Regions from separate parts of the Paenibacillus sp. ALJ109b genome, predicted to be linked through region 2. Evidence: riboswitches for the same ligand, from Rfam matches in the RefSeq annotation. Region 2 holds a riboswitch; the other holds the start of a gene.
What was found. A riboswitch is a leader RNA that binds a small molecule or an ion and turns the genes downstream of it on or off. The one in region 2 is predicted to bind glycine.
Positions count from the first base shown of each region.

Region 1 (10,381 bases), on a different contig from region 2:
CTCGCGCAGATGCCGAATATGTACCATTAATGTCTTGTCTCCGTCGAGGTAAGATTCGTTCCAAACAGCTTCGTAGATCTGTTCCTTGGTTCGAATCATGCCCATATGCCTGAGCAAGTAGGCGAAGATATGAAACTGTTTGCCTGATAAAATAATTTCTTCCCCCGTCTCCTCATTCACGATCCGGTGATCTTTCTCGTAGATGGACAAATGGTCCAGTTTTACAACGGTATCGGCCGAGATTGCAGTTCCTGCCTTTCGAAGCTGTACCTCAATCCGTGCGGCGAGTTCATCGGGATGGAATGGCTTGGTTACATAATCATCGGCAAAATCAAGCCCATGCAGCTTGTCGTCAATGGACGTTCTGGCTGAAAGCATGACAATGGGCACTTCAGGATGTTCCTTTTTGAGTCGTTGTCCTACCGTAAAACCATCCAGTCCCGGCAGCATGACATCCAGAATAACCAACGAGCAACCCCCTGCAGCTTCAGTAGCCCCCTCACCACTGCCGAGCCATACCAATTCATATCCACGCTCCTCCAAGTCGGCCCTGACCCATGTAGCAATTTCCGTATCGTCTTCAATGTATAACAGTTTCGTTTTCATGCGCACATTCGTTTCCTTTCTGCACCCTTTGGGTTAATTATATATTTGAAACATAATGAAGTATCTTGTTTATATAAAATGTACGAATGATGATCACACGACCATTGATGTCTTTTTATTTTAAATTATACCTTAATCATCCGCTTCGCATAATTCTGCATCGAATGCTGCGACTTGCTCACATACTACGTGTGTATACGACGGGAGGAAATTCAACATGCTGCTGGAAGCCATCTATCATCAACCGAAACGGAACTGGGCCTATGCCTACGATAAGGATACCATTCGTCTGCGTCTGCGTGCCAAAAAGAATGATCTCACCGAGGTACATGCCCTGACTGGGGACAAATACGCCTGGGATCGCACTAAAGAGCTGGTTCCTTTAACCAAATATACATCCGATTCCATGTTCGATTATTATGAGGGGCAAGTAAAACCTCCGTATCATCGACTGAAGTATTCCTTCCTGCTGAAAAGCGGCACAGAACAGATCTGGATGACCGAAACGGATTTCCAAACGCATGAACCCGACGATCCTGGTCACATGTTCCAGTTTCCGTATATCCACCCCGGAGCTGTATTTACACCGCCTGCATGGGTGAAGGATGCGATCTTCTATCAGATCTTCCCTGAACGATTCGCAAATGGCAACCCCGACCTTGATCCAGAACATGTGGAACCCTGGGGAGGTGAGCCGACCCCGTTTAACTTCTTCGGCGGTGATCTTCAGGGCGTTATCGACCATCTGGATTACCTTGAAGAGTTGGGCATTAACGCCATTTATTTCACTCCGATCTTCGAGGCAACAACCAATCACAAATACGATACCGAAGATTATCTGCGAGTAGATCGGCATTTTGGTGATGCAGATACAACCAAACGGCTTGTTGAACTGTGCCATGCACGTGGAATCCGGGTATTGCTCGATGCGGTGTTCAATCATTCCGGGAAGACATTCGCCCCATTTGTGGATGTGCAGAAGAACGGGGAGAAATCCAAATACAAGGACTGGTTCCATGTGCATGAATTCCCGCTGGATGTGAAGGATGGCATACCTACGTATGAAACCTTTGGATTTGAAGCTCACATGCCGAAGCTGAACACGGAAAACCCTGAGGTGAAGGCGTATTTGCTGGAGGTCGCCGAATACTGGATTAAGGAAGTCGGCACCGACGGCTGGCGGCTGGATGTCGCGGATGAAGTGGATGATGCGTTCTGGCGTGACTTCCGCCGTGTGGTCAAAGCTGCGAATCCGGATGCCTATATCTTGGGTGAGGTATGGAATGAGTCCTCCTCCTGGCTGCAAGGCGACCAGTTCGATGCCTCGATGAACTATCCATTTACGGAAGCTGTGAATCGTTTTTTTGTAAAAGATGTCATGCACGCTGACCAATTCGCCAACTCCATCGGTCGACAGCTATCCCGCTATCCGCTGCAAGCCAGCGAAGTAGCGTTTAATCTGCTGGATAGCCACGATACACCACGGCTGCTCACCTTATGTGAGGGCGACCAGCGGAAAATGAAACTGGCCGCGCTGTTCCAATTCACTTATATGGGTACTCCGTGCATTTATTACGGAGACGAGATTGGGCTGGACGGGGATCATGATCCCGGTTGTCGGAAATGTATGGAGTGGGACGAGACGAAGCAGGACCGCGAGCTGTTCTCCTTTTATCAAAAGCTAATCGCACTTCGCCATGCCCATCCTGCCCTGCGTGCAGAAGGCAGCATTCGATTCCTGCAGGCCCGTGAAGGCGGAAGCCAGCTTGTGATGGAACGACAGGATGAGGAGGAGCGTATTCTGGTCCTCTTTAATCGTTCGGAAGAAACAGCTATCGTCGAACTGGAGGCGGGTGCCGGGGAGTGGACGGAGTTATTTGGTGAGAAGTATCGTACAGCCAAGGAAGAGGGAACCCTCGCCGTTGAGCTGCCCGCATACGGATATGTTGTACTAAGTACAGATATCGCGTAGCTTTTTAAAATTTTTGTGTCTTTACAATTCCAACGCATTGAACGCAACGCACAAAAAGCGCTCACAGATCTGTTATTGATCTGTAGAGCGATTTTTCTGCGTTATTGATGGATCGTCAATTGATTTAGGGATATGGATACTATTAAAAGCTACTGTGACGCGGCCAGCTGTTCCTTGAGCAATCGGATAGTAGCCTCATATTGCACAAGTCCCACTTGCATACATAAACGCTGTGCAGGTGAGATCTGTTCGCCGAATTGCTTCATCTGGCGTTGCAGCTCGGCATACAGCAATTCTTTACGATTCAGCTCCGACCGGACCCACCCTGCGACAGTATCTTCATCCGCCAGCTCTCCGAAATACAGACGCATCAGAAAATCAGAACGGAACACCTCTGCTTCCAGGGGGCTCATCAAATAGGTATTGAACTCCGCAGACCCTTCCGGGGTTAAGGTATACACATTTTTGTCAGGTTTCCCTTCTTGTCTAACGGATTCTTTGGTCAATAACCCTGACTTTTCCATCTTGGCAAGTGTAGGATAAATGGTGCCAAAGCTGGCATCGAAGAAAAATGAAAAATATTGTTCAAAGTACTGCTTGATCTCATATCCGGAACATGGCTGATTGTGCAGTATTCCGAGGATGACATGCTGCGTGTTCATCGGTGTACCGCTCCTTTCCAATTGCTCTTAACGTATCACATCCTCCCTTATACGTTCAACATCATCAGACGTTCACGGATTGGCTTATCCGGCAAAAGGGGGCTTATCGTTATCCATGTTATCCACGATCAGGCGAAGGCAGGTTTCCAGTCAGAGCGACAGGTGTCGCAGCAGACTTGGACTCCAAAGGTATGCCGGATTGTGCAGGACCTGAGCGTTTGATCCACGTGCACACCGCACCCAGAAACAACGTCGCCGCTCCAATCACCACCAGAAGCAGAACATCATGACTAATCCCATCTCCGCCAAGCACCAGATTCATCATGCCCTCCACCGCGTAGGTTGCCGGCAGATAATGACCGATCTGTTGATAGAAGTCAGGCATGACATCGCGCGGAATGGTTGCGCCTGATGACAACATCAGCAGAGGCAACAAGGCACTGTTTAACCATGCTCCAGCATTTCCAAGCAGCAGCAAGCTCAATTGCGCCACGAATAGAAAAGATAAAGTAATCAACAACTGAAATAGCCATAACATCCACCATCCATCTGCTGATGATACACCCATAACATGCATCATCCCTGCTCCAACGAGCGATACGATAAATGCAGCACCAACATTGATGATATTGCGCGCCCAAAAGCGTTCCCATTTTCCTGCCCTGCTACTGAGTTCACCAGAAACCTTTTGCAGATTCATGCCAAGCAGCATTGCACCTGTAAACGTAGCCGTCACAATCAACATCGGTACCATGGAAAAAGCAAAATTGTTAACTGGATTCAGCCGTTCCACTTCTGCCTCCACCCGGGAAGATAACCCCACTGCCATCGTATTCGCCTGATCGGCAGCCATACCTGATTGATTCAGCACTCCCCGAATGCTATTTTGCTGTACTTCACGGTTCAACGTCGCTGTGACTTGGGCGGATACGGTCTGCATCACACTTTTTACGGTAGCCACGTTGGATTCATTCATCACATACTTCACCGCTACTGGACCCGACAAGTCTCCCGCCTGCTGCATGAAACCAGATGGAATCACGATAATCATGTATACATCCCGGTCCGTCAACATTTGTCTGGCTTCTTCCATAGTTGCCGAAGGCTTGATTGCGAAATGAAGCCCCTCTGCAAGTGACTTCGCCACAGGCTCCGCCCCAGCCCCATCTTCATTTACGATGGTCACTGCAAGCTGATTCATCCGTGCATTGACCTGATCATACCCACTAAGCCAAATGGTATTAAAAAAAACCTGGAACAGTACGGCTGTAATTAACCCGACCACTGTAGCTCCATTTTTCAAAAACAGAAGACTCGTTTGAAAAACACTTTTCATGTTATCCATCTCCTTAAATTATATAACTTCTTCTCAGCTTTATATATCGCATTGATATATGACAACAAATAATATATCTAATCGATATATATTCGTCAATACCTATTTTTCTTGTGGGAACAGCAAAAAAGCCGATACGCTTCTTCACTAGGAAGAATTCGTATCGGCTTTTCGTATCATGATGGGAGCACATCACCTTTTTTTATATTAAAAGGCACACCAAGTTAAAATTGATTTCAGGCCAAAGGCGTTATGCCTTGGCTTCTGGTTCATTTTCAGCAGGAGACTCAGCTTCAACCTCAGGCTCAGCACGCTTCGCCTTTGGTTTAGCAAGCTTCTCCATCATTTTCCGTCCTGTCGGTGTTTGGGCAAGCCCACCTTGGGCCGTTTCACGGTGCCTGCTCGGCATCGCACTCCCCACTTCCAGCATGACATCAATGACTTCGTCAGAAGGGATAGCACTTCGTACGCCGGCCAGCGCCATGTCGGCCGCAGCCAAAGCAGTTACGGCACCCAGTCCATTACGCACGATGCAAGGGATTTCCACGAGGCCTGCTACGGGATCGCAGATGAGTCCTAGTGTATTTTTTAACGCGAGGCCAACCGCATGAACCACTTGCTCCGGCGTCCCTCCACGCAGCTCCACCATGGCTCCAGCGGCCATACCGATAGCAGAACCCACTTCAGCCTGACAACCACCCTCGGCACCCGAGATAAATGAGTTGTTGGCAATGACATAACCGATCGCTCCCGCACAGAACAGACCGTTCACCAGGTGCTCGTCACTCCAGCCAAAACGCTCTTGGGAGCTGATAAATACACCCGGAATGATGCCGCAGGAGCCGGCTGTCGGTGTCGCTACGATCCGGCCCATGGAGGCATTCACTTCCGATACACAAAGGGCATATGCCATGGCCAATGCAGAGGCATCTCCAGAACAAGTCTCGCCTTTACGAATGTACTCAGCCATTTTTTTGCCGTCTCCACCAGTCAAGCCGCTGCGTGATGTCGTATCTTCTGTCAGCCCTTTGTGTACAGCTTCCTTCATCACCTGATAGTAATCCGACATCTGCTGCACAACATCCGCTTCAGGAATATTCGTCTCCTGAACCTGCTCTTCGATCATCAGCTCGGCAATGGTCTTAGACTCTGCTGTACAGATAGTATTCAGTTCATGTAGATGTTTAAACCGCATCAGGCTCGACCCCTCTCTTCAAATCAATCACGCGAATGTCCAGCATATGATCCAGCGACCGCAGACGGTTCAACATCTCAGGATTCGGCGCACCATCCATCTCCATCGCTGTCAGTGCTTCACCATCCCGGGCTTTCCGATCCACTTGCATGTACCCGATGTTCACCCCGGACGAACTGATCGTGGAAGTTACGGAAGCGAGCACCCCTGCTTTGTCCGAATGTCGCAGTACAAGTGTGGGGAACTCTCCGCTGATCTGTACACGAAAATCATTCAATGCATGCACCGATACACTACCTCCGCCAATGGAAGCACCGATTAGTGTGCATTGACGGTCTCCATGCCAGAGTTCAATCTTGACCGTATTCGGATGAGGAGCAGGCAGGCCGCTTGTAAAAAACTCTACCTCCATACCCGCTTCCTCTGCATATTGTTCTGCATCCGGTATACGCGGATCATCAGTCACATAATCAAGCAGGCCACCGATCAACGCAAGATCCGTACCATGCCCCTGATACGTATCAGCAAACGAGCCATACAGAGTTAAACGGGCGCGTTCAGGCGTGCATCCCAGCCACTGACGGGCAATTCGCCCCAATCTTGCCGCTCCAGCCGTATGTGAACTTGATGGACCTGTCATGGACGGACCAATAATTGAAAAAACGTCTTTAAAACGCATCGCAAACCCTCCATTTATAATCGTCATTTTCATCCAGACGTACACCCATAATGTTCCTTTATTACTGAATGATGACATAAGAAAAGGACAGAAGAAGGCCCTAGGCCCTCTCTCTGTCCTCGATACCTGAGAGTTTCATGATAAGCAGCGCGGCGAATCGATGCATCCCTGTATTCACAGGTGATGTCACCCTGCACACCGTGCTGCTTGACCATATACCCCTTGGGTGGCGCAGTTCGCGCACTCTCCAGAGTTGCGTCCAACGATGGTACATTTACCTGAGAGATTAACTGCTGCGCCGGGTGCGCAGCAGCTTGCTCCTTCGGTGCCCGACAGCTGCCTTTGTACTCGACATGCCCAGGTCTCTCCCGCTCGCTATCATTCGCTGTATGGAACCATTCTGATCTTGTACCAGAACGATAATTGAAGTTTTTAATACTTTCTCATTAAGATTAATCGACCGGAAGATCAGTGTCAACAAACTTAACGATTTCTTTCTGAATAATTGTTTTTTTCCATTTTATACACAAGATAAACTGAACAACTGTAAACTTTCATCACATGAATGTGTTAATGCGTTTCATCTCGAAAGCGTATACATTTTTCATTTTCGATTAGCCAATATCTGTGTTTAATACTATTTATGTTATGTTCCGTTGAACTGTTCGGGTATTCAGGCAACCATTATTCTGTACTAGAATTGCCTTATTTCTGCCTGTTATCCCACCATCGCCTTGGACTTCGCCGGTTCATCGTAATACCTGCTTCGGGAAGGAAACATGCTCGTCACCCACAATCCCAACGCAGCTAACAGCATGACCCCAGATACAACTGTATATACCATACGAAGTGACAACTGCTCTGCCACTACCCCTGCAATCAAAATGGAAGCCACCTGCAGCAGACTTAACACAAGACCAAGTACACTACTCATTCTCCCCATCAGATCGACAGGGATATTATTTTGATAAAAGGTAATCAGGCCGGTATTCGCCAGTGCGGAGCACAGACCGAGCAGAATAAAGGCAACAGCCGCCAGTTCAAACGAGAATGAACGGGCGAACAGGAAATAACCAAGCGCAACCAGAAGTACACCGCCACCCATCATGTGACGGATCGGCAAATGTTTGGCGAACATCCAAACTAGCATGGAACCTGCCAAATAACCGATTCCGGTGACACTCATTAATGCTCCGTACTGCGATTCAGGCAGGTTCATTACCTGACGGATAAACACCACTTCCTGAGCATCCAGCGACATGCCGACGACCAGAATAATCTGGAACAGGGCATATATACTGACTACGTAGCCCGACTTCCGGCTGAAGCTCAGTACAGCTCTCCAATCCTGGGCAATCATTTGAGGCGTCAGTCTGCTTCCCGTCCCTATATTCTGTTCTCCAATGCCCAGTTTGGGAAGAAACATTAGAATCAACGCAGAAGCAGCAAAGGAAACCGCATTGGCATAAATGGCTGCCGCCGGAGATAGATAAATCAGCATCACTCCTGCAACTGCTGGGCCGGTAATAAATGCCCCTGAGCTGATCAGGGCTTGTAGGGAATTGAAGCGCTTGCGCCGTTCAGCAGGTACCAACCGGGTAATGTATACCTGAGAGGAAGGGACAAATATAGATGAAGACATGCTGATCAGAAACATCACTGCGTACATCATCCATAGGCTGGACATCAGTGGGAGCGCCGCCACCAACAATGCCCGTAGCATATCAGCACCAATCATCAGCTGTCGCTGATCATAACGATCAATCAGGCTGCCTGACCAAAACTTAGTGCACACCGAAGCAATCGGCGAGATAATCCACAACCCTGCGACTGCCGCTGGAGACTGTGTCATATTCAATACCATCAGGTTAATCGCCACAATATATATGAAATCACCCAGATTGGATATGCCCACTCCGCTAAGTAGCAATCCGGCATGCTTCCAGCCACCAGACTGCCCCTTCGATGCAACTCTCTTTGCACGAATGTTCTTCATAGCGCTACCCACCCACTAGAAATCACAAATTATAACTCATAGAAAATACTCTCGTTCTGTACATATGGTTTGCAAAATTTACTGCATATAAGAGGCATTCGCTCTTTCATCCATTCGTACCTGGACTCATTCTCCATCTGAAATGCAAAATAGCCGAACGTAAAAATCAGCATGAATCCTTCCATTAACCGAATATCACGCTTCGTCAGTGGTCCTGTCTGCTCCGTATATCCCGATAGGAAGACATCCCGTTCCTCCCGATTGAAAATCGTAGCCGCACCTCCGGCATCAAAGAGATAGTAGCCATACCCGTATAAACAAAAATCAATCATAGATATGCCCTGATCCGTCACTAGTAGATTGCCGCGGGTAATATCTCCGTGTATTACTCCCCATGTCTCGGCATTCTGCGGATACGTTTCGAGTTGCCCGTTAATGTTCTCAAACGTCTCACGAATCAGATCGAAATCTTCAGGAGTAAAGATGCCACGTCTAACGCCTTCCTCCAATTGCTCCAACATGACCAGATTCTCTTTGATCGAGCCGTAGGCTGGTCTTACTTCCGTTCGGTCCAAGGCAGGGCTATCGCTATCGGTATATACCTCTGAGATGATCGCCCTAACAACGTGCTGTTCACGGTCATTCGTCTGCTGTCCGCTTTCAGACACCTGTGAACCCACCTGTGGCTTAGGAGCTTCCTTTGGTTTTCGTCCATATTGGTGCAATATCTGCAACTGTACGCCTAAATCATGGATCTGCGCTGTTGTCAGACGTTCTCCCTGCTTGATATCCCTGCCCTCGATCCATTCCAGAACAGTACAACAGATCTCTTCTCCTGTTTCGTCCAAACAGACAGTGACCCACTCATCCAATGTATTGCGTACAGGTATCTGCACCCGCAATGGGCTGGTAGCTCGTAATTCATGAAGTAGATTCATCTCTGCTTCAAGTGCAGGTCGAGTATGCTGGATGCCCGTCATGCTTGCAAAAGCGGCTTTATGTATACGCAATAGGTATTTCTGTCCGGTTGATTCATCAACCACCTGATACGTTAGATTTTCATTATGTCGGATAAAGGAAATTGCAGGTTTTTCTATGGAATAATGCGAGATAATTTCATTTGCCATGGTGTCATGGGAAATCTTATGGGTAGTTATGATCTACATCTCCTTCTCTTATCAAATTAAAGGTAGCGTTTACAAATATCGTAGCATGATTGTTTTTACTTTGGCAAACTATTCCAAATACGTGCTTATGTAAAAAAGCATAACCCCCGAACTGCATCGCCCGGGTGTTATGCTTCCTTCTATCTCTATAAATCTATCTAGATCTCATACTCCATCCAATATAACAATTAACCGAAACGTCCCATAATATATTCTTGTGTCAGACGATTGTCCGGGTTGGTGAAAATATGTTCCGTATCTCCGTGTTCAATCATGCTTCCCAGATAAAAATAAGCTGTATAATCCGAGATGCGTGCCGCCTGCTGCATATTATGGGTAACAATTACGATCCGAAGATCCTTCTTGAGCTCCGAGATCAACTCCTCCACCTTACCCGTTGATACCGGGTCAAGCGCGGATGCCGGCTCATCGAGCAGCAAAATCTGCGGATCAACCGACAACGCGCGGGCGATACAGAGCCGCTGCTGTTGTCCACCCGAAAGGGCCAGGGCAGATTCATTCAGTCTGTCCTTCACTTCGTCCCAGAGCGCAGCGCGGCGCAGGCTTTTTTCCACAATTTCATCCAGTGCCTTCTTGCTCTTGATACCGCGGTAGCGGGGGCCAAACGCGATATTATTGTAAATGGACTTGTGAAAAGGATTCGGCTTCTGCCAAACCATGCCGATCTTCTGGCGAAGCTTGATTACATCTGTGCCCGGCTCATTCAGATCATTGCCATCCATCCAGATATGTCCCTCCGTGCGGGAAC
Region 1 is NZ_JAAIFP010000019.1:179,075-189,455, forward strand. It holds gene G3352_RS19795 (response regulator transcription factor) at 1-606, opposite strand, end outside; gene G3352_RS19800 (alpha-glycosidase) at 824-2,578, shown strand; gene G3352_RS19805 (PadR family transcriptional regulator) at 2,728-3,240, opposite strand; gene G3352_RS19810 (YhgE/Pip domain-containing protein) at 3,359-4,576, opposite strand; gene sdaAA (L-serine ammonia-lyase, iron-sulfur-dependent, subunit alpha) at 4,827-5,771, opposite strand; gene sdaAB (L-serine ammonia-lyase, iron-sulfur-dependent subunit beta) at 5,761-6,450, opposite strand; glycine riboswitch at 6,562-6,703, opposite strand; glycine riboswitch at 6,708-6,831, opposite strand; gene G3352_RS19825 (MFS transporter) at 7,169-8,446, opposite strand; gene G3352_RS19830 (phosphotransferase enzyme family protein) at 8,476-9,573, opposite strand; gene pstB (phosphate ABC transporter ATP-binding protein PstB) at 9,801-10,381, opposite strand, start outside.
Region 1: linked by a shared signal. The riboswitch ahead of sdaAB (L-serine ammonia-lyase, iron-sulfur-dependent subunit beta) and the one ahead of gcvT (glycine cleavage system aminomethyltransferase GcvT) in region 2 are both predicted to bind glycine.

Region 2 (10,381 bases):
TTCTGGATTTCCTGTTCGCCAAAGCGAAATATGCGGCGACCATGGATGGACGGACTGTACGTGTCAATGCCAATGGACGGGTTCGGCTTCATAATGCCCGCCATCCATTTATGGGTGCATCCATGGTTCCGCTTGATTTTGCAATCGGTCAAACGTATTCTTCACTAATCATTACAGGGCCGAATACGGGTGGCAAAACGGTTGCACTCAAAACATTGGGTCTGCTCACCTTGATGATGCAATCCGGTCTGCTTGTGCCTGTCGCTGAAGATGGCGAGATGGCCGTATATCATGAAGTCGCTGTGGATATCGGTGATGGACAGAGCCTAGAGCAAGCACTCAGTACCTTTTCTGCACATATTCGCAACATGATTGGCATCCTGGAGCAAGCCGATTCATCGACACTTGTTCTTATTGACGAGATGGCCTCCGGTACCGATCCCGGTGAGGGAGTGGGACTCTCGATCGCCATGCTGGAGGAGCTGCACAGCCGTGGAGCTACCGTTATCGCCACAACCCATTTTGGGGAAATCAAACATTTTGCAGCAGCCACGCCTGGATTTGAGAATGCCCGAATGGAGTTCGATACAGTCTCTCTTCAACCTCTTTATCGATTGCGGATCGGAGAAGCAGGGGACAGCTATGCCTATTCCATTGCACTGAAATTGGGTATGCCACAGCGTATTATTGAGCGCTCCAAGCTCATTTCAGATCAGGGTGTCCCACAAAGTGTCTCTTCCAGCTTCACTTCATCCGTGCCTAACGTAAATTCAACGTCATCGCAAATAAACAGCACGGTTGAACAAGAACAATGGAATGAAACAAAGAACAAGACGAAACCTGTCAGCCCGTCCGTACAAACTGAAACAAAAAAGCAATCTGCTGATCGGCCTGAACTATTAGAACCCGCTTCCCCTGCCAAAGCATTCCGAAAAGGGGATCGCGTCTATGCAGCTTATCTGAACCAGTCAGGCATCGTCTGTGATGTGGAGGACAGTCGCGGAAATATCGGAGTCATGCTGCGCGGACGTAAAGTCAAAATTCACAAGAAACGTCTAACTCTGCACATCTCCGCAGATGAACTATATCCGGGTGACTATGACCTCGACATTGTGCTGGAGACCAAAGAGAACCGTAAGAAACGCAAACTGATGAGTCGCAAGCATGTGGAAGGACTAAAGATTGAATTGCCCCCTGAAGAATAACCACAGGATTGATATAATGGGTTGAGTTGCTATACTTTAATAAACCTATCGATCGTTCGTGGTTTGAAATTCATGGGGGAAGGAAGACTCGTATGTCTGTTGAGCAAGATACAAAGAAAGTCACTCCAGAAGTTCTTGTATGTCCTTTGTGTGGGGAGGCCAATGGCTGCTCCTATGCCGCTGGTCGTCCTCATTCAGAATGCTGGTGTAACCGGGCTGTGTTCCCAGAAGGGGTATTTGACCCCATTCCGGCAGAACAGCGAAGGAAGTCCTGCATCTGCGAGGCATGTCTGGATACGTATAAAAAGAAGACAGAGCAAAATAAAGAGCCCCACAGTTAACCCTGTGAGGCTCTTCTTCTATCGATATGATGTTGTATTGAAATACAGACCGTTACTTCTGCAGTTGTTGATAATGCGCTACAGCCTGCTTCAGTACAGGATGACTCTCATCCATGGACGTATACTGGCTGAGTGCTGCTTCAATCCCTTTTTGCTGGATCGTAGTCTGGAGTTCTACTGCTTCCGGGTCTTCGGAAATGTCGAACTTGCAGGCAGCGGCCATGCCCATTGCCAAATGTGTTGTCTCCGTTCCATACTCGTAAGCCTGGAGAGCCGGGCGAACCAGACGGTCATTCGGGGACAGTTTCCGCAGTGGAGAACGTCCTACACGAGTTACTTCGTCCGTCAGATGCGGGTTAACGAACCGTTCCAATATTTTGGCAATGTACAACTGATGATCGTCGGCATTGAATCCAAAACGCTTCACCAAAACTGCTCCGGTTTCCTGCAAGGCACCATATACGATGGATTTGACTTTTTCATCGGCAATTGCCTTCTGAATTGTATCAAACCCGTTCACATATCCAATATAAGCGGCAATACAGTGTCCAGTATTTACGGTAAACAACTTCCGTTCGATATAAGGCTCCAGATCATCCACATACATTACACCCTCAACCGGTTTGAACGCAGGGGCCATTTGTGAACGGTCAACAACCCATTCATAGAAAGGTTCTACCTGTACATGCAATGGATCTTCATGATGCTGAATCGGCACAATCCGATCCACCGCAGAGTCCGGGAAATACACATACTGATCCGCAAGCAGGCGAGTCCGCTCATCAAGCAAACCATATACATGTTCTTTCAGCTGAGTGCTGGCTCCAATTGCGTTTTCACAAGCAATGATGTGAAGCGGCTGGAAGACATCGCCTGTTCCCAGTCTGGATGTAAGTCCTTTGGCAATACCCGGAGCAATATGTTTCAGAATGTTCACACCTACTGCGGTTGTGATCAGTTCAGCTTCTGCAACGTTCTGAGCAACGGTATCCAGATTGGTTCCATCGATGGCACTCACACCGGTAACTGTCTCCAGGTCCTTGGCCTCGTTAGCCAGTTCAACCGTGTACTCTCCACGCTGCTCCAGAGCCTTAACCAGCTCCTGGTTAACGTCCGAGAAAACGACATTGTAGCCTGCACGGGACAGAATCAAACCGATAAAGCCACGTCCAATATTACCTGCTCCAAAGTGAAGGGCCTTCATAGTTCCATTTCACTTTCCAAAATAGTGATGACTTCTTCAGCGGTTTGAGCATGACGCAAAGCTTCCATGTTCTCTTCCTCGGCGCAGATGACTGCGATGCTGGTCAGGATCTCCATATGTTCTCCGCCCTGAGCAGCGATACCAATGACCATATACGCTTTCTCTTCCCCAAAATCAACACCCTGCGGGAACTGAATGACCGATATACCTGTGGACAGGATGAATGATTTGGATTCCTTCGTGCCGTGTGGAATCGCAAGTCCGTTGCCGACATACGTGGAGACAATCTCTTCACGCTCCAGCATTTTGTCAATGTATTCAGCGGTGATATGTCCCGCGTCTTTCAAAATTTGACCTGCCATTCGAATCGCTTCGTATTTATCCTGAGCCGTTGCATTCATGATGACTTTATCTTTAGTTAACACACTCATGTTTGAATACCTCCAATTTCTGTTTTGCTGCGGTAAAATCCCGCAAGTTCTTGGGACAAGTAATGAATAAGATCATCCCGGTTGCCTTTTTCAAGTAATGTGATCATTTCTTCCTGCAACAATAGTGCACTGATCTCACTCAGTACCTCCAAACTTTCCTTCGATAACTGTCTGGGTCCTAGCATCAAAAGCACATGGCTGACACCTGTCGGGTCTTCCGGCGTGCGCAGAAGCGGCTCTGTCAACTGGAACAGCGTGATTGAAGGACTGTGAATGCCATCACTGCGTGTATGAAACAAAGCGAGGGAAGTCCCCGGAATTTTCTGGCTTCCAACCGCTTCACGCTCCTCCAGCAGCCTGGCAATCTCTTCAGGATTATTTAACACACCAGAATGATGTAAAACGCTGCACATGGCGTAGGCCGTGTCAAAAAATCCAATCTTCTGATTATCCAGCGGGAACACCTGAAACTTGCCGATAATCTGTACGATTTCAATCAGGGTCGCTTCCAGTCCAACCGGATCGGAAATTCGTCCTGTTGACCTTGAATCTACTTCAGGTGGGGGACTATGTTCCCGCTGAAGCGTCGTTGTCCTGATGAAGTGCCTTAAACGTTCACTTTCTTCTGCCGTCAGCAGTGGGCTCACCTTGTAGTATTGATGTTTATCCATTGGCAGATCCACAGTAGAGAGAACCAGATCATATTCCGTCTTTGGTATACGCGCGGCTTCATACCAGGACACACTGTCCACAATCCGAATCTCGGGAATTTCCTTGGACAGGCGGCTCGATAACATCCGTGAAGATCCGATCCCGCTCGTACAAACGACGACAGCCCTGATTTCACGTTTCAGCACCCGCAGTCGTTCAATGGAAGCACCGAAGTGCATCACCAAAAATCCGATCTCCTCATCCGGAACATCCGTATTGGGCCAAGCCTCTCGCACTGCTTGCTTTACATCCTCAAACAGTGATTCATAATCCTTGCGGATCTGCTGAAGCAACGGATTACGGATGAGCTGCCGCTCATCCATTCTTTCCAGCACCGGCTCCATATGGGCAATCAGACCTTCACGGAGCAGACGATCCTCATGGAACGAATAATGAGTTTTCTGTTGCATCCGGTCTGTGAGGGAACGAACCATGTCAAGTAAAACCAGATCGTCTACGGGCAGCAGACGCGAGGAATGAATCGATTGCTCGATTTCAATCAGCAGCCTGTGAAAATAAGCCTGCTCCTCGCTCACAAACTCCAGCCCAAGTTGGGCAGATAGAACACCGCACAGTCTGGAAGCTAAATATTCCGGCACCTTCTGCTCGTCTTGCAGAGGCATTCCAACATCTTTTTTGTCTTGCTGAGTATTCCGCCCTATGCCAAAGCCTTTGCGAATCCGCACAACGGCTACAGACAATTGGATCAGTAGCTTCATGTATTGACGCTCCGGTATATTTTCCAACCACTCAATATCCGGCTGCCATAATGCATTTTCGACCGTAAGTACATCCTCATGTCCTATCATTTCCAGAAGTTTGCTGCTTACTTTGGAACCCCCTTGCTCCGCCTGTCTACCGAACAAATCGGATTCATCCAGATATTCAAGAGCGAGGGCTGAGATAGCCATGCGATGAGCAAGCTCGCTTCCATTGATCTTGACCCCATATCCACGTCTGCGAACCAGCTTCAATCCTGCAAGCTGAATGCGTGGCTCCAGATCGTCCAGATCATTACTTGCCGTAGACACGGTTACCTTCAGATCTGAGGCCAATGCAAGCAGCTTCACAGGCTCGGATTCATCAAGCAAAATACAAAGCATGAAGAGTTTACGCTCTTCGGGCGTAAACTCCACATATTCGTTAAGCTCAAGTTGTTGACGCAATACGGCCAAATCATCGGAACCGGGATCAATTCGAACCCCGGTTCCCGATTTTTTTTCTAATCTCATGCCAAGGGGCTCAAGCCATTGTTCAATCATCTGCAACTCTCGATGTACGGTACGAGTGCTTACTTTGACCGCAACAGCTATATCGCCAGCAGTTACCTCATGAGGATGCTCCAGCAGGAACTCCACGATCTCACGCTGTCTCCTTGTAATATTACTCATCAGGAGTCGGATTTGAGGCGCTCCACCAGTGCCTCATATTCAGGACTCTTCAGGAAGTTGTCGATGGAAATATGCTCTGCATTTGGAGCCACGGATTTGGCCCGGTCTGTCAATGTTTTCTGTGTGATGACGATGTCAGCATCTTGTGGAATCTCACTGATCGCCGTGTTGGTTACAGCGACATCCACACCGGCTGCTTTCATTTTCTTCCGCAGAATCGAGGCACCCATGGCACTCGAACCCATACCTGCATCACAGGAGAATACAATTTTATTGATATCCGTTTTTACTGCCGAAGAAGCAATATCGGCTGCACGGTCAGCTTCACGATTGTCTTTATCAACGGTGAGGTTGCCTGTTTTGCCCTGATTTTTCATATCTTTCATACGGTTGGACGCACTGTCCAGATCTTCTTCATCGTTCTTCTGTTTACCAGTTTTGAGCAGTATGGATGCTACGAGGAACGAGATGATCGCAGCTACGGCTACCCCTGCAAACATGCCAAGGTATCCACCCTTAGGTGTTAACAACGAGTAGGCAATGATACTTCCCGGTGACGGTGCTGATACCAAACCTGCTCCAGTCAACATGAAGGTCAATGTACCCGCCACACCACCAGCCATCGCAGCCAGAATCAGTATCGGTCTCATCAGAATGTAAGGGAAATAAATCTCGTGAATCCCGCCAAAGAAATGGATGATTACAGCACCTGGAGCGGAAGATTTGGCTGATCCGCGACCGAAGAAGCAGTATGCCAGCAAAATACCGAGTCCAGGTCCTGGATTGGATTCAAGCATGAATAATACGGATTGACCCAATTCTCTTGCTTGATCTGTAGCAATTGGTGTCAGAATCCCATGGTTGATCGCATTGTTCAGGAATAATACTTTTCCTGGCTCAATGATCAGATTGACCAGCGGGAGAAGACCAGCATTCATCAAAGCTTCTACCCCAGCTGATAACACCTTGCTAATCGCTTCAACGAAAGGCCCGATGCCTTTAAGGGCTAGAAGCGCCAAAATCCCACCAATAATACCAGCGGAGAAGTTGTTAACCAACATCTCAAACCCTGATTTGATTTTGCCATCGACAGCCTTGTCAAATTTCTTAATGACCCAGGCTCCCAACGGTCCGGCTATCATGGCGCCAAGAAACATTGGAATGTCACTGCCGACAATAACCCCGATGGTCATAATTGCACCGACTACACCACCACGTTGGCCGTGTACCATGGTACCGCCTGTGTAACCGATAAGCAAAGGCAGCAAATATTTGATCATTGGATCAACCAATAATGCAAAATCTGCGTTAGGGAACCATCCTTTTGGAATGAACAATGCCGTAATCAGCCCCCAGGCGATAAAAGCACCCATGTTCGGCATAACCATACCACTCAGGAAACGTCCAAACTTCTGAACGCCGACCCGTATTCCTCCGCTTTTTTCGGACTTTGCGTCCACTGAACTCATATTGAAAACCTCCTCAACATATTAAACCTTGATTCCACTGAATTTTGACAACGATGATCCAGACGAACGAAGGTATAAATCTGCAATAAATCTTAATTTACAACCATATCGTAAATGAAAACGGTATCTTCTACAACGAAATGAAAACCTACTTCCGTCATGAACGTTGATGACAAGATTTAAATTTAAAGGATTGTTCCATATTTAAACCTGTATATGGATCGAAAACTGTTATTCCCTTTCATGTATCATACCCACGAGTTGCCCCATTTTACTGACAAATGAAATTGTAAATTTATTCTATTTGGGCGAGCTGTTTCTACCTCATTAGAAATGATGATGAAACATGTTAGATTGATATTTATTCCATCTAATTCGTCGACTAACAACGGAAAAAGGCGCAATTACTTCATCCTGATTCAGATGAGGCAATTGCGCCTAAATATTTTCCGAATAAGCAATATCACCATTCGGAGCTATAATCAATCGATTCATTTTATTACGTTAAAAGGACTTTTACATCAAGCTAAAACTCTCTATCCAACCGGTGAATTGTACCTTATTATTATTCCGTATGTTTACGATACGCATCCGCGTTCATCAATGTGGAAAGTGCTGCTGTCAGGTCGCCCTCAACACGAATCTCGATCATCCAGCCTTCCTCATATGGAGAGTTGTTAACCAGCTCCGGGGAATCCTGCAATGCATCATTCACAGCAATAATCGTTCCACTGACAGGAGAAAACAAATCCGAAACGGTTTTGACGGATTCAATCGTTCCAATACCATCTTCCGCTTTTACATCCGATTCAAGGTCAGGCAATTCCACAAACACAATGTCACCCAGCTGATGCTGCGCGAACTCGGTAATACCAATACGTACGGTATCCTCCCCTACGGTCTGCACCCATTCGTGCTCTTCACTGTACAGGAAATCACTTTTCAATTCGCTCATCGATATCCGCCTCGCTTTTCATTAATGAGTGCATGCGTTTCTTTGACCTTAACCTTTTTCCCAGAACATAGCGTATGATATTTTCGATTCAAATGTCAAGATACCTCACAATTTATTTGTATTTCTTCCTTATATGTCTGTAACTCAAATGGACCCTCCCTACATATAATGGTGAATATTAGAAAAGTAAGCGCACTCTTTATAAATAAACGAACATTATATAATCAATAGCAAATATCATTCGGATTTTTTATTAATTTCTATGATATCGTTCTTGACATCAATAGTCGATTCAGGCTTTAATGAGAGTAGTAAATGTGTTTAATTGGTCTATGCAATACCCGCGGATGAATGTAAAGGGAGAGATTACCCTTGACACCGACTCAGGGTGTACATGCGGTAACGCCGAAGGAGTAAACCACCGACAAGCGGAGGTGAATCTCTCAGGCAAAAGGACTTTTACGGGACGCAACTCTGGAGAGCATCTAATCGCCCTGTGTGGGCGTTATGATCACCCAAGGGGAAACCTGCTGCATCAGGCGGCGGGGTAACTCTCAGGTACCAAGGACAGAGCCTAAGAATACAGCGTGCTTCTGGCATGCCGATTCTTTGGCCTGTCCTTTTCCTTTTTCCCAAAAAACGAAAACAGGTTATAGAGCGGCGCTGCCTATAGCGTCCTTACCTTACTTTTATAATAAAATATGATGCCAGATTCATTGATCCATGGTTATACACTCGGCCGGTTGACGGCCCATGACGAGGTGATTGGATGTCCGATTTGCTTAGAACCCCACTCTTTCCACTCTATCAGCAATATGAAGGCGTACGATGCATTGATTTTGGTGGCTGGGAGCTCCCGGTACAATTCAGTGGAATTCAGAAAGAGCATGAAGCGGTGCGAGAACGTGCCGGATTGTTTGATGTATCCCACATGGGCGAATTCACAGTACAAGGTGAACACTCAGAAGCTTTTTTACAGCACATGACCACCAATGATGTAACAACACTCGTTCCCGGTCAGGCCCAATACACGTTAATGTGTTATCCGGATGGCGGCGTGGTCGATGATCTGCTGATCTATAAACTGAAAGACCAGCATTATATGCTGGTGGTTAACGCCTCCAACATCGACAAGGACTGGGCATGGCTGCAACAGCACATGATGCCAGGCGTAACGATGTCCAATGATTCGGATCAAACGGCGCTTCTTGCTCTGCAAGGTCCGCTGTCAGTGGATATTCTCAGAACGGTGACAGACATCGATGTGTCTTCAATTGAGCCTTTCCGCTTTGTGGCAAATGCGAAGGTATGTGGCGTTACATTGCTGTTATCCCGCACCGGTTATACGGGTGAAGATGGCTTTGAGCTCTACGTTCCTACGGAACAAGCCGCTGCGGTTTGGAACGGATTGATGCAAGCGGGAGAAGGTCACGGACTCGTTCCGACAGGACTGGGTGCCCGGGATACGCTGCGCTTTGAAGCCAAGCTGCCCCTGTATGGACAGGAATTGTCTGCAACCATCTCACCGCTAGAGGCTGGCGTTGGCATGTTTGTGAAGCTAAATGCAGGACCGTTTATCGGACATGAAGCCTTGTTGCAGCAAAAAAATGATGGGCCTGCCCGCAAGCTGGTCGGCATCGAAGTACTGGAGCGCGGCATTCCTCGTCCTCATTATCCAATTTACGCCGAAGGCGTGCAGATTGGTGAAGTGGCCACAGGCACCCAATCGCCTACGTTGAAACGCAATCTGGGGCTGGCCTTGATCGACAGCAAATATGCTGCACTGGGTACCCCGCTGGAGATTGAGATTCGTGGCAAGAAACTAAAAGCCGAGGTTGTAAAGACCCCTTTTCATAAACGGACACGTGCGCCAAAGACACCTACTCAAGGAGCTGATCAAGCATGAGCAAGCATCGCTACATTCCCATGACCGAGCAGGATCAGAATGCCATGCTGGCAACCATCGGCGTGGAAACGATTGAGGATCTGTTCCATGACATTCCACAGGAGATTCGATATCAGGGTGAACTGCCTGTTTCCTCCAAACTCGATGAATATGCACTGACACGTCATATGTCGAAGCAAGCGGCAGCGAATGCCAACTTCGAGACACACGCCAGTTTCCTGGGTGCAGGCATTTATGATCACCACGTTCCCTCCGTCATTAATCATGTCATCTCCCGTTCCGAGTTCTATACCGCCTATACACCTTATCAACCCGAGATCAGCCAAGGAGAATTGCAGGCGATTTTCGAGTTTCAATCCTACATCTGTGAGTTGACAGGTATGGCTGTAGCCAATGCCAGCATGTACGATGGTGCAACTGCATTTGCGGAAGCAGGCAATCTGGCCGCAGCGGCAACCCGCCGCAAACAACTGATTGTGTCACGTACCGTACACCCTGAATCCCGTCAGGTATTGCAAGCTTACGCTCATGGCCTCAATCTGGAGATTGTTGAGATTGGATATCAAAATGGTGTAACAGACTGGGATGCCCTGCAAGCCGCCGTGTCCGATGACACCGCAGCCGTCATGATTCAGAGCCCAAACTTCTTCGGCGCCGTGGAAAATGTAAAACAGGCCGCAGATCTTGCGCATGCGCACAAAAGCCTGCTCGTGGTCAGCGCCAACCCGCTATCGCTGGGTCTGCTGGAAGCCCCAGGCAAGCTGGGTG
Region 2 is NZ_JAAIFP010000013.1:89,878-100,258, reverse strand. It holds gene G3352_RS15000 (endonuclease MutS2) at 1-1,205, shown strand, start outside; gene G3352_RS14995 (cysteine-rich CWC family protein) at 1,298-1,546, shown strand; gene G3352_RS14990 (mannitol-1-phosphate 5-dehydrogenase) at 1,599-2,750, opposite strand; gene G3352_RS14985 (PTS mannitol transporter subunit IIA) at 2,747-3,181, opposite strand; gene G3352_RS14980 (BglG family transcription antiterminator) at 3,178-5,283, opposite strand; gene G3352_RS14975 (PTS mannitol transporter subunit IIBC) at 5,283-6,752, opposite strand; gene gcvH (glycine cleavage system protein GcvH) at 7,318-7,707, opposite strand; glycine riboswitch at 8,055-8,176, shown strand; glycine riboswitch at 8,180-8,280, shown strand; gene gcvT (glycine cleavage system aminomethyltransferase GcvT) at 8,477-9,613, shown strand; gene gcvPA (aminomethyl-transferring glycine dehydrogenase subunit GcvPA) at 9,610-10,381, shown strand, end outside.